DNA from 2 places in the Kineococcus halophytocola genome. Region 2 is predicted to be linked to the other one. Evidence: riboswitches for the same ligand, from Rfam matches in the RefSeq annotation. Region 2 holds a riboswitch; the other holds the start of a gene.

Evidence for each region. A riboswitch is a leader RNA that binds a small molecule or an ion and turns the genes downstream of it on or off. The one in region 2 is predicted to bind glycine.
Region 1: another riboswitch for glycine. It lies ahead of gcvT (glycine cleavage system aminomethyltransferase GcvT); the one in region 2 lies ahead of gcvP (aminomethyl-transferring glycine dehydrogenase).

What each region holds. Positions count from the first base shown of each region.
Region 1 is NZ_JBGFTU010000006.1:150,379-155,723, reverse strand. It holds gene AB2L27_RS06925 (Gfo/Idh/MocA family protein) at 1-441, opposite strand, end outside; gene AB2L27_RS06920 (LacI family DNA-binding transcriptional regulator) at 567-1,592, shown strand; gene AB2L27_RS06915 (tautomerase family protein) at 1,618-2,004, shown strand; gene AB2L27_RS06910 (Gfo/Idh/MocA family protein) at 2,093-3,094, shown strand; glycine riboswitch at 3,221-3,312, shown strand; glycine riboswitch at 3,314-3,412, shown strand; gene gcvT (glycine cleavage system aminomethyltransferase GcvT) at 3,455-4,600, shown strand; gene AB2L27_RS06900 (sterol carrier family protein) at 4,632-5,018, shown strand; gene AB2L27_RS06895 (hypothetical protein) at 5,037-5,345, shown strand, end outside.
Region 2 is NZ_JBGFTU010000010.1:94,355-99,699, forward strand. It holds gene AB2L27_RS10490 (SMI1/KNR4 family protein) at 66-827, opposite strand; gene AB2L27_RS10495 (ParA family protein) at 880-1,662, opposite strand; glycine riboswitch at 1,738-1,834, shown strand; gene gcvP (aminomethyl-transferring glycine dehydrogenase) at 1,914-4,784, shown strand; gene AB2L27_RS10505 (NfeD family protein) at 4,811-5,305, shown strand; gene AB2L27_RS10510 (SPFH domain-containing protein) at 5,325-5,345, shown strand, end outside.

The DNA of each region.
Region 1 (5,345 bases), on a different contig from region 2:
CGGGGAACGGCGGAACGTGAACCCGACGGCGGCGACGAGGTCGGGGTGCTCGGCCGCGGCGGCGACCATGGCCTCGGCGTTGGTGACCGACGGCGCCAACGGCTTCTCGCACAGGACGTGCTTGCCGGCGGCCAGCAGGCCCTCGACGATCTCGCGGTGCAGGTGGTTGGCGACCACGACGCTGACGGCGTCGACGTCGTCCGCCTCGGCGATCGTCTGCCAGCTGGTCTCGGCGCGCTCGTAGCCGTACCGTGCGGCGGCCGCCTGCGCGAAGGGGGCGTGGGCGTCGGCGACGGCCACGAGGCGGACCGGTGGCAGGCCCTCCCCGTAGGCGCCGCCGGCCAGCGTGGTGGCGGCGCGGTAGCCGGCGATGTGGGCGCGGCCGGCCATGCCGGCGCCGATGACGGCGACACCCAGCGGTCGCGTGCGGGGAGAGGACACGGGGAGCCTTCCGGTAGCGGTGACGCGCACCGTCCTCGGTGCGTGAGCAGCTTTCAAACCGGTTTGAAAGACATCGACTAGAATCGGTTCGACCCGCTCCCGTGTCAAGCCGCCCAGGAGGTTCCGTGCCGCAGGGCTCCACCGGCCGCCCGACCATCACCGACGTGGCCGCCCGCGCCGGCATCTCGAAGGGGATGGTGTCGCTGGCGCTGCGCGGTGCGCCCGGCCCGAGCGCGGAGACGGCCGCGCGCGTCCTGCGGGCCGCCGAGGAGCTCGGCTACCGGCCGAACCGGGCGGCGAGCTCCCTGGCCCTGCGCCGGACGCGGCTGCTGGGTGTGGCGATGACCGTTCGCAACGCCTTCCACGCCGAGCTCGTCGAGGAGTTGCAGGCGGCGGCCGAGGACGCCGGGTACGAGCTCGTGCTGGCCCCCGTGACGCGCACCCGGGGTGAGCGGGCCGCGGTCGAGACGCTCCTGGACTCCCGGTGCGAGGCCCTGCTGCTGCTCGGGCCGGAAGCCGACTCCGCCGAGCTGCAGCGGTGGGACGCCCGTGCCCCCGCGGTGGTCCTGGGGCGCCGGCCGCGGACGGTGACCGGCGCGGGTCCGGACGTCGTCCGTGCGTCCGACGAGGTCGGTCTCCGGCTGGTCGTCGAGCACCTCGTCTCCCTCGGGCACCGCGACCTCGTCCACGTCTCGGGTGGTCGCGGGGACATCGCCGCCGACCGCCGCGCCGGGTTCGAGGCCGCGGCTGCGGAGTTCGAGATCCTGGGTCGCACCCTCGAGGCGGGGTTCGACGAGGAGGCCGGGGTACGCGCCGCGCAGCGGTTGCTCGCCGCGCGCACTCCGGCGACGGCGGTGGTGGCCGCCAACGACCGCGTCGCCCTCGGGGTGCTCGACGCCCTCCTGAGGGCGGGGAGGGACGTGCCGCGGCACGTCTCGGTGGCCGGGTACGACGACAGCCCGCTCGCCCGGCTCGGGCACGTGCAGCTGACCTCGGTGGGTCAGGACCCGGCCGGGCAGGCCCGGGCGGCGGTCCGCCTCGCGGTCGAACGGGTCGAGGGGATCGAGCGCGAGAGCGTGGACGTGGTCGTCGAGCCGCACCTCGTGATCCGCGGGACCACGGCGCCCCCGCCGATTCATATGTCACAATGACAGGACAAACTATGAGGAGGTTGTCGTGCCCCTGCTCCGCTTCGACGTCGTCGCCGGCCGAACCCCGGCGCAACTGGGTGCCCTGCTCGACGCTGCCCACGCGGCCGTCGTGGAGGCGTTCGACGTCCCGGAGGGGGACCGGTACCAGGTCGTCCACCAGCACCCCGCCGGTGAGCTCGTCGTCCACGACACCGGACTCGGCATCGAGCGCACCGACCGTGTCGTGCTGCTGCAGGTGACGAGCCGCGCCCGCCCCCAGGAGCAGAAGGTCGCCTTCCACCACCTGCTCGTCCGCAACCTGGAAGCGGCCGGAACGGCCGGCAGCGACGTCGTCGTCTCGATCGTCGAGAACGGGGACGCCGACTGGTCCTTCGGGTACGGCCGCGCCCAGTTCCTCACGGGGGAGCTCTGACGTCAGGACGAGCAGGCCGTCCACGGGAACCGTGCGCACCGTCCCGCGGTGCTGAGCGCTCCGACCACGGAGCGGAGAGGAACGACTGATGACCGTGAGGTTCGGACTGGTCGGGTACGGCAAGGGCGGGCGCTTCTTCCACGCCCCCCTCGTCGCCCGTGCGGAAGGGTGCGCGCTGACCGCCGCGGTGACCCGTTCGCCGCGACGTCGGGCGGAGCTCGCCGCGGACCACACCGGTGCGGTCGCGTTCGACGACCTGGCCTCGATGGCCGCCTCCGGCCTCGTCGACGCGGTCACCGTCACGACGACGGCGGACACGCACGCCGACCTGGTCCTCGAGGCGGTGGACCTCGGGCTGCCCGTCGTGTGCGACAAGCCGTTCGCCCTCGACGCGAGCGCGGCGCAGAGGTGCGTCGACGCGGCCCGGGCGGCCGGGGTCCTGCTCAGCACCTACCAGAACCGGCGCTACGACAACGACTTCCGCACCACCCGGGCCGTGGTGGCGTCGGGGGCGCTGGGGCAGGTGCGACGCATCGAGTCGCGCCTGGAGCAGTTCGCGCCACCAGGAGGTGTGCCCGACTCCGGCGGCGGGATCCTCCTCGACCTCGGTGCCCACGTCGTCGACCAGGTGCTGCAGCTCGCCGGGCCCGTGGCGTCGGTGTACGCCGACGTCTCCCCGGAGCGCTTCGCCCTGCAGGTGAGACACGCGTCCGGGGTCGTGTCGGAGGTCGTCGGCGACCTCGCTCTCCACGGTCGCCCCGGGCCCCGCTTCCGGGTGTTCGGCACCGACGCGATCCTCGAGGTCCCGGCTGACGATCGGCAGGCCGACGTCCTGATGGCCGGAGGGACGCCGGCCGACCCCGGGTGGGGCGAGGTCCCGCAGGCGTCCTGGCCGATCCTGCACCGCGGCGCGTCGAGCACCCGCATCCCTGCGGAGCGCGCCGACTGGCGCGACTTCTACACGGCGTTCGCGGCGGCGGTCACCGACGGCCTCCCCGTGCCCGTCGACCCGGCCGACTCCGTCGCGGGTCTCGTGGTGCTGGAGGCCGCGGCCCGCAGCGCCACGACCGGGGAGGTCGTCCGACTCTGAACAGCGACCGTGCAGGGCGCGGCAGGACCGGTCGGCCCCCGTGCCCCCACGGCACCGGGAGCCGCGAGGTCCCGGTCGGGGCCGCCGGTGTGCCACGCTGTGCGGGACAACTGAACACTCGGCCGCTCCGCCCCGGCGGGAGAGCCCCGCCGTCCGCGGCGGGCACCGAAGGAGCAATCACCCCGGAACCTCTCAGGTCCACGGACCGCCACGGGCAGGCCGCTCTGGAAAGCAGGACCGCGAGGTCCTCACCCACGGGGAAAACCGTTGCTGGGCAACCGGTGACGGTGAAGCTCTCAGGTTCCGCGACAGAGGGGGTCCAGCCCGGCCGCGCCGCGCGGCCGCGACGAGAGGAGCCCCGTGAGCACGAGCACCACCCCCGAGACCGCCGCCGAGACCACGCCCGCCGCGAGCCCGCTGGCGGCCGCGCACGCCGAGCTCGGCGCGTCCTTCACCGACTTCGCCGGCTGGTCGATGCCGCTGCGCTACGCCTCCGACCTCGCCGAGCACGGGGCCGTGCGGGCCACCGCGGGGCTGTTCGACCTCTCGCACATGGGCGAGGTCCGCGTCACCGGCCCCGAGGCCGGCCGCGCCCTCGACGCCGCGCTCGTCGGGCGCCCCTCGACGATGGCCGTCGGCCGGGCCGCCTACGGGATGGTCGTCGACCACGACGGCGGGATCGTCGACGACCTCGTCACGTACCGCCTGGGCGAGGAGGAGTTCCTCGTCGTGGCCAACGCGGCCAACGTCGAGCCCGTCGTCGTGGCCCTGGCCGACCGCGCCCGCCCCTTCGACGCCCACGTCGCCGACGAGACGGCCCGCTGGGGTCTGGTCGCCGTCCAGGGGCCGGCGTCCGTCGCGATCGTCGCCCCGCTGCTGGACGGGGCGTCCGGGGTGGACCTCGCGGCGCTGCGCTACTACCGCGCGGTCACCGCCGTCCTGGCCGGTGTCGAGGTGCTCCTGGCCCGCACCGGGTACACCGGCGAGGACGGGTTCGAGGTCTTCGTCCCCGTCGAGCGCACCCGCGAGGTGTGGGACGCCCTGCTGGCCGCCACCCGCGAGCACGGCGGGGTCCCGGCGGGGCTGGCCTGCCGCGACACCCTGCGCCTGGAGGCCGGGATGCCGCTGTACGGGCACGAGCTCAGCCGGGACGTCACCCCGTTCGCGGCCGGGCTGGGGCGCGTCGTGGTCCTGGACAAGGAGGACGGGGCGGTGGGGCTGGAGGCGCTGCAGCGCCTGGCCCAGGAGCCGCCCGCGCGCGTGCTCGTGGGGTTGCGCGGCGAGGGCCGGCGGGCACCGCGCGCCGGGTACGCGGTCCTCGCCGCCGGGGAACCGGTCGGCGTCGTCACCAGCGGGGCGCTCTCGCCGACGCTCGGGTACCCCGTGGCGATGGCGTACGTCGACGCCGCGCTGGCCGAGCCCGGCACGCACCTCGGCGTCGACGTGCGGGGGACCGAGCTGCCCGCGGAGGTCGTGCCCCTGCCGTTCTACCGCCGGCCGCGCTGAGCCGCGGTCGGGCCGGTGGCAGCATGAGGGGGTGCCCCCGCGTCGCCGCACCGATCCCACTGCGGGCCTGAGCGCCGTCCGCGAGGTGACGGACGTCCTGGACGAGGGCGGGAAGCCCGCGCGGCCCGCGCTGGCCACGGCCGTCCGGTACTGCCTGGAGGAGCTCGCCGCCCGCTACCCCGGCGGCAGCGTCGAGGTGCGGGTGCCCCCGTTCGCGGCCGTCCAGGTCATCGCCGGACCCCGGCACACCCGCGGCACCCCGCCCGCCGTCGTCGAGATGGACGGGCCCACCTGGGTCGCGCTGGCCACCGGCCGGCTGACCTTCGAGGACGCCCGCGCGGGCGGCCGGGTCCAGGCCAGCGGCCAGCGGACCGACCTGGGCGAGCTGCTGCCCCTCGTGCCACCGGACCCCGGCTGAGCCCGTAGCGTTCTCCCCGTGAGCGAGCCGACGCAGGACCCGACCCCGGACGCCCCCGAGCGCGAGGCCGAGCAGGAGCGCGAGGGGACGGCGTTCGTGCAGGTCACGCGCCGTCGGGCACCGCGCTTCCGGGCCTTCGCCCTGACGGGTCTGGTCATCGCCTTCGTCGTCTCCGGTGCCGTCGCGATCACCACCCCGCCCTCGGACGGGTACTCCCAGCAGGCCCTGTTCGGGTACCTGTTCTGCTCCCTCGGGCTGGTGTTCGTCCTGCTCGGTGCCCTCATCGCGGTCCTCGCCGACCGGCGCACCGGGACCCGGGCCCAACCC
Region 2 (5,345 bases):
GCGCGCCACCCGCCGGGTGACGGACGGTGAAGGACACGGGGGACCGCGGTGGGACCGCGGTGTCCTCAGTCCAGCAGCTCGGCGTGCGGCAGCGCCTGCAGCGCGAAGGGGTCCGTCACCCAGTCGTGCGCGTCCGGCAGCCAGATGACCGCGGCCAGCAGCGAGTCCGCCCACGTGCTCAGCAGGTCCTCGAACCCGGTCCGCCAGGCGTGCTGGTAGCTCTCGCCGTCGTCGGCCAGGACGAGCTGCTCCACGACCGCGCGGCTGGAGCCGAGGCGGACGGCGATGAGTTCCTCGTCGCGGGCGAACACCGGCAGCAGGGCCGGCGGCGCGGCCAGACCGGGTCCCTGCCCCGTGGCGCGGGCCACGGCGTCCTCCAGCCGCAGCGGGACCCACCCGCCGGGGCCGACGGTGGGGGCGCTGGTGCGGAACGTCGTGCGCACGGGGTCGACCCCGTCCACGGCCCGCCACCAGGCGCGGACGGCGCGGGGGATGAGCAGCCCCGTCTGGCGCTCGACGGCGTCGAGCTGGGCGTCCTCGACCCCCGGGCGCAGCCGGGTCGCGATGTCGGCACCGGAGCGCGTCCAGTGCGCGCGCAGCCGCTGGACCAGGCCGACGACGCGGTCGGCCTCGGGGTCCACGGCCAGCGGGCGCCGGGCCGGAGCCGACGTGGGCGTGGTGGCCCGGGCGGGCCGGACGACGCGGGCGGGGACCTCCGCGCGGGGCGAGCCGGTCAGCGGGGTGTTGGACGACGTCACGAGACCTCCTTGGACCCGCGCGGGGCGCGGGGAGAGCGGGGGCGGCACCCACAGGACGAGTGTGCGCACGACCCGTCTGGCAACGGTAGACGTAGCGCGATCTTCCTGCACCTCGTGACGGTCAGGGGGCCGGGGAGGTTCCCCCCGCTCCGGTCAGCACCCGGTCCAGCAGCGTGTCGAACTGCGCCGCGAGGGTCCTGGCGGTGCGCGTCCGCAGCGCGTGCAGGGGGGTGCCGGAGCCCTGGGACTGGGGGACCGCCACGCGGTCGGGCAGGGGGTCCAGCACCAGGTCCCCGAAGAGGCCGCGCAGTTCCTCCAGGCGGAAGCGCTGCTCGCCCGAGCGCTGGGTGAACCGGTTGACGACCACGCCCACGACCCGCGGGGCCGAGCGCAGCGAGCGCACCTCGCGCAGCGTGCGGTCCACGGCGGCGACCGAGAACCGGCTGGCGTCGGAGACGACGAGGACCGCGTCCGCGGCGCGCCAGGCCGAGCGCGTGAGGCCGTTGAGGGAGGGGGGCGTGTCCAGGAGGGCGAGGTCGTGGTCGTCGAGCTTGCGCAGGGCCCGCCGCAGCGCCTTGAGCTCCTCCTCGTCGGCGTCGGGGCTGTCCCGCCGCGCCGAGGCCGCCGAGCCGCTGACGACGTCGAGCAGACCGGGGTGGTCGTCCACCCAGCCGCTGGGGGCGACGGCGTCCTCGGCGACGCGGCGCTTGGGCGAGGCCAGGACGGCGGCGGCGTCGTGCGCGCGCTGGGCCGTCACGTCCAGACCCGACGTCGCGTCGGCCTGCGGGTCGAGGTCGACGACGAGGGTGCTGGTCCCGCGGGCCAGCGCGGCCGAGGCGAGGCCCAGCACCACCGAGGTCTTGCCGACACCGCCCTTGGCACTGCAGACGGCGAGGGTGATCACGGGGCACAACCTAGCGCCGAGGGTCCGGTGCGGGGGAGCCGGTGCGGTGGACCCCGTAGAGTGGGGCCCGGCCGTTCACCCCGCGAGGGAGAGACTCCGACCCGTTCCGGGACGGGGCGCCGAAGGGGCAACATCCCCGGAACCTCTCAGGCGGAAGGACCACGTGGGGCAGGCCGCTCTGGAACGCCCCGCCCGCGGTGCGTGACAGACGGGGAGGTCCGTCCGCGCATCGCCAGACCTCCGGAGCGTCCATGACCTCGCCGTCCCTGCCCCTCGCCCGCGACCTGCCCGAGGTCGCCCCCGAGCCCGCCGCCCTGCCGTTCAGCGCCCGCCACATCGGGCCCGACGCCGCGGCCGTGGCCCGGATGCTGGACGTCGTCGGGCTGGCCTCCCTCGACGAGCTCGTCGACCGGGCCGTGCCCGCGGGCATCCGCGACGGGGTCCTGGACCTGCCCGAGGCGCTGGACGAGACGTCGGTGACGGCCGCGCTGCGCGCCCTGGCCGGCCGCAACCGCGTCGTACCGTCCCTCCTCGGGATGGGCTACCACGGCACCCGCACCCCGGCCGTGGTGCGGCGCAACGTCCTGGAGGACCCCGCCTGGTACACGGCGTACACGCCCTACCAGCCGGAGATCTCCCAGGGCCGGCTCGAGGCGCTGCTGAACTTCCAGACCGCGGTCACCGACCTCACCGGCCTCGACATCGCCAACGCCTCCCTGCTCGACGAGGGCACCGCCGCGGCCGAGGCGATGACCCTGGCCCGGCGCACGTCCAAGGCGCCGAAGGGGGCGGTGTTCGCCGTCGACGCCGACGTCCTGCCGCAGACCCTCGCCGTCCTGCGCACGCGCGCCGTGCCGCTGGGGATCGAGCTGGCCCTCGTCGACCTCGACGCCCCCGACCCGTTCGCCGCGACCGGCGACGTGTTCGGCCTGCTCGTGCAGTACCCCGGCACGTCGGGTCGGGTCCGCGACCTCGCGGGCGTCGTCGCCGACGCCAAGGCCCGCGGGGCCGTCACCGTGGCCGCGGCCGACCTGCTGGCCCTCACCGTCCTCGTCCCGCCGGCCGAGTTCGGCGCCGACGTGGCCGTCGGGTCCAGCCAGCGGTTCGGCGTCCCGATGGGCGCCGGTGGCCCGCACGCCGCGTACATGGCCGTCCGCAAGGGCCTGGAACGCTCGCTGCCGGGCCGGCTCGTCGGGGTCTCGGTGGACGCGGACGGGAACGCGGCCTACCGCCTGGCCCTGCAGACCCGCGAGCAGCACATCCGCCGCGACAAGGCGACGTCGAACATCTGCACCGCCCAGGTGCTGCTGGCCGTCATGGCCGGGTGCTACGCGGTCTGGCACGGCCCGGACGGCCTGCGCGCCATCGGTCTGCAGGTGGCCCGCCGCGCGTCCGCGCTCGCGCAGCAGCTGCGCGAGGGCGGGGTGGAGGTCGTGCACGCGGACTTCTTCGACACCGTGCTGGCCCGCGTTCCCGGTCGCGCGGACGAGGTCGTGGCCGCCGCCCTGGAGGCGGGGGTGAACCTGCGCCGCGTCGACGCCGACCACGTCGGCATCACCGTCGACGAGACGACGTCGGAGGCGCACGTCGCCGCGGCCCTGCGCGGTTTCGGGATCGAGGCGGCCGAGGTCGCCGCCGAGGCCGCCCTGCCCGCGCACCTGCGCCGCACCTCGGAGTTCCTGACCCACCCGGTGTTCTCGCAGCACCGGTCCGAGACGGCGATGCTGCGCTACCTGGCCCGCCTGTCCGACGCCGACTACGCCCTGGACCGCGGCGCGATCCCGCTGGGGTCGTGCACGATGAAGCTCAACGCGACGACCGAGCTGGAGCCGATCTCCTGGCCCGAGTTCGCCGACCTGCACCCCTACGCCCCCGCCGACCAGCTCGCGGGCACCGCCGAGCTCGTCGCCGACCTCGAGCGCTGGCTCGCCGAGGTGACCGGGTACGACGCGGTCTCGTTGCAGCCCAACGCCGGTTCGCAGGGCGAGTTCGCCGGGCTCCTGGCCATCCGCGCCTTCCACGTGGCGCAGGGGCACGGGGAACGCACGATCTGCCTCATCCCGAGCTCCGCCCACGGCACGAACGCCGCCAGCGCGGTCATGGCCGGCCTGAAGGTCGTCGTCGTGGCGTGCGACGAGGCCGGCAACGTCGACCTCGAGGACCTGCGCGCCAAGGTCTCCCAGCATGCCGACGACCTCGCCGCGCTCATGGTCACCTACCCCTCGACCCACGGGGTCTACGAGGAGTCCATCCGCGAGGTCTGCGGCCTCGTCCACGACGCGGGCGGTCAGGTCTACGTCGACGGCGCCAACCTCAACGCCCTCGTCGGGCTGGCCCGGCCGGGGAAGTTCGGCGCCGACGTCTCCCACCTGAACCTGCACAAGACGTTCTGCATCCCGCACGGCGGTGGCGGCCCGGGTGTCGGGCCCGTCGCGGTCCGCTCCCACCTCGCGCCGTTCCTGCCCTCCACGGCCCCGGACGCCGGCGGCGTCGGGATGGTCTCGGCGGCCCCGTTCGGGTCCGCGGGCATCCTGCCGATCCCGTGGGCGTACCTGCGGCTCATGGGCCCCGACGGCCTGCGCGCCGCCACGGTCCAGGCGGTCCTGTCGGCGAACTACGTCGCGGCCCGGCTGTCCGAGGCGTTCCCCGTCCTGTACCGGGGTCCGGGCGGGCTCGTGGCCCACGAGTGCATCCTGGACCTGCGGCCGATGACGAAGGCCACCGGCGTCACGGTCGACGACGTCGCCAAGCGGCTCATCGACCACGGGTTCCACGCCCCGACGATGTCGTTCCCCGTCGCGGGCACGCTCATGGTCGAACCCACCGAGAGCGAGGACCTGGCCGAGCTGGACCGGTTCTGCGACGCGATGCTCGCCATCGCCGCGGAGGTGCAGGAGATCGCCGACGGCCGCTGGGCCGTGGAGGACTCCCCGCTGCGGCACGCCCCGCACACCGCGGCCAGCCTCGTGGGGGAGTGGGACCACCCCTACACGCGCGCCGAGGCCGTCTACCCGGCCGGGACGGACCCGCGCACGAAGTACTGGCCGCCGGTGCGCCGCATCGACGGCGCGGCCGGGGACCGCAACCTCGTGTGCTCGTGCCCGCCGCTGTCGGAGTACTGACCGGTGCGTAGGATCACCGCCAGGGGGTGATCACCGTGGAGTTCCTGGACGCCGTGCTCGACCGCAGCTGGCTGCTGTGGATCGCGGCCGCGCTCGTCCTGGGGATCCTGGAGATCACCGCGATCGACCTGGTCTTCGCCATGCTCGCCGGCGGCGCCCTCGCGGGCGCCGCCGCCGACGCGCTCGGGCTGGGGTTCGTCGGGCAGGTGCTCGTGGCGGCGCTCGTCGCCGGGCTGCTCATCGGGACCATCCGTCCCGTCCTGCTCCGGCGCCTGCGGATGCCCCCGGTCGGCACGACGAACTCCGCCGCCCTCGTCGGGCGGCCCGCGATCGTGCTCGCCGACGTCACCGTCCGCGGCGGGCAGGTCAAGCTGGCGGGGGAGACGTGGTCGGCCCGCTCGGCCGGTCCCGTCTTCGCGGCCGGTGCCGACGTCGTGGTCACCGCGATCGACGGCGCCACCGCCGTCGTCGGGCCCCTGCCCGCAGCCCCACCCCCGACGGCGATCCCGGGGGAACCGTGATGGACCGAGAGGCATTCTGATGGACAACGTCGTGACCCTC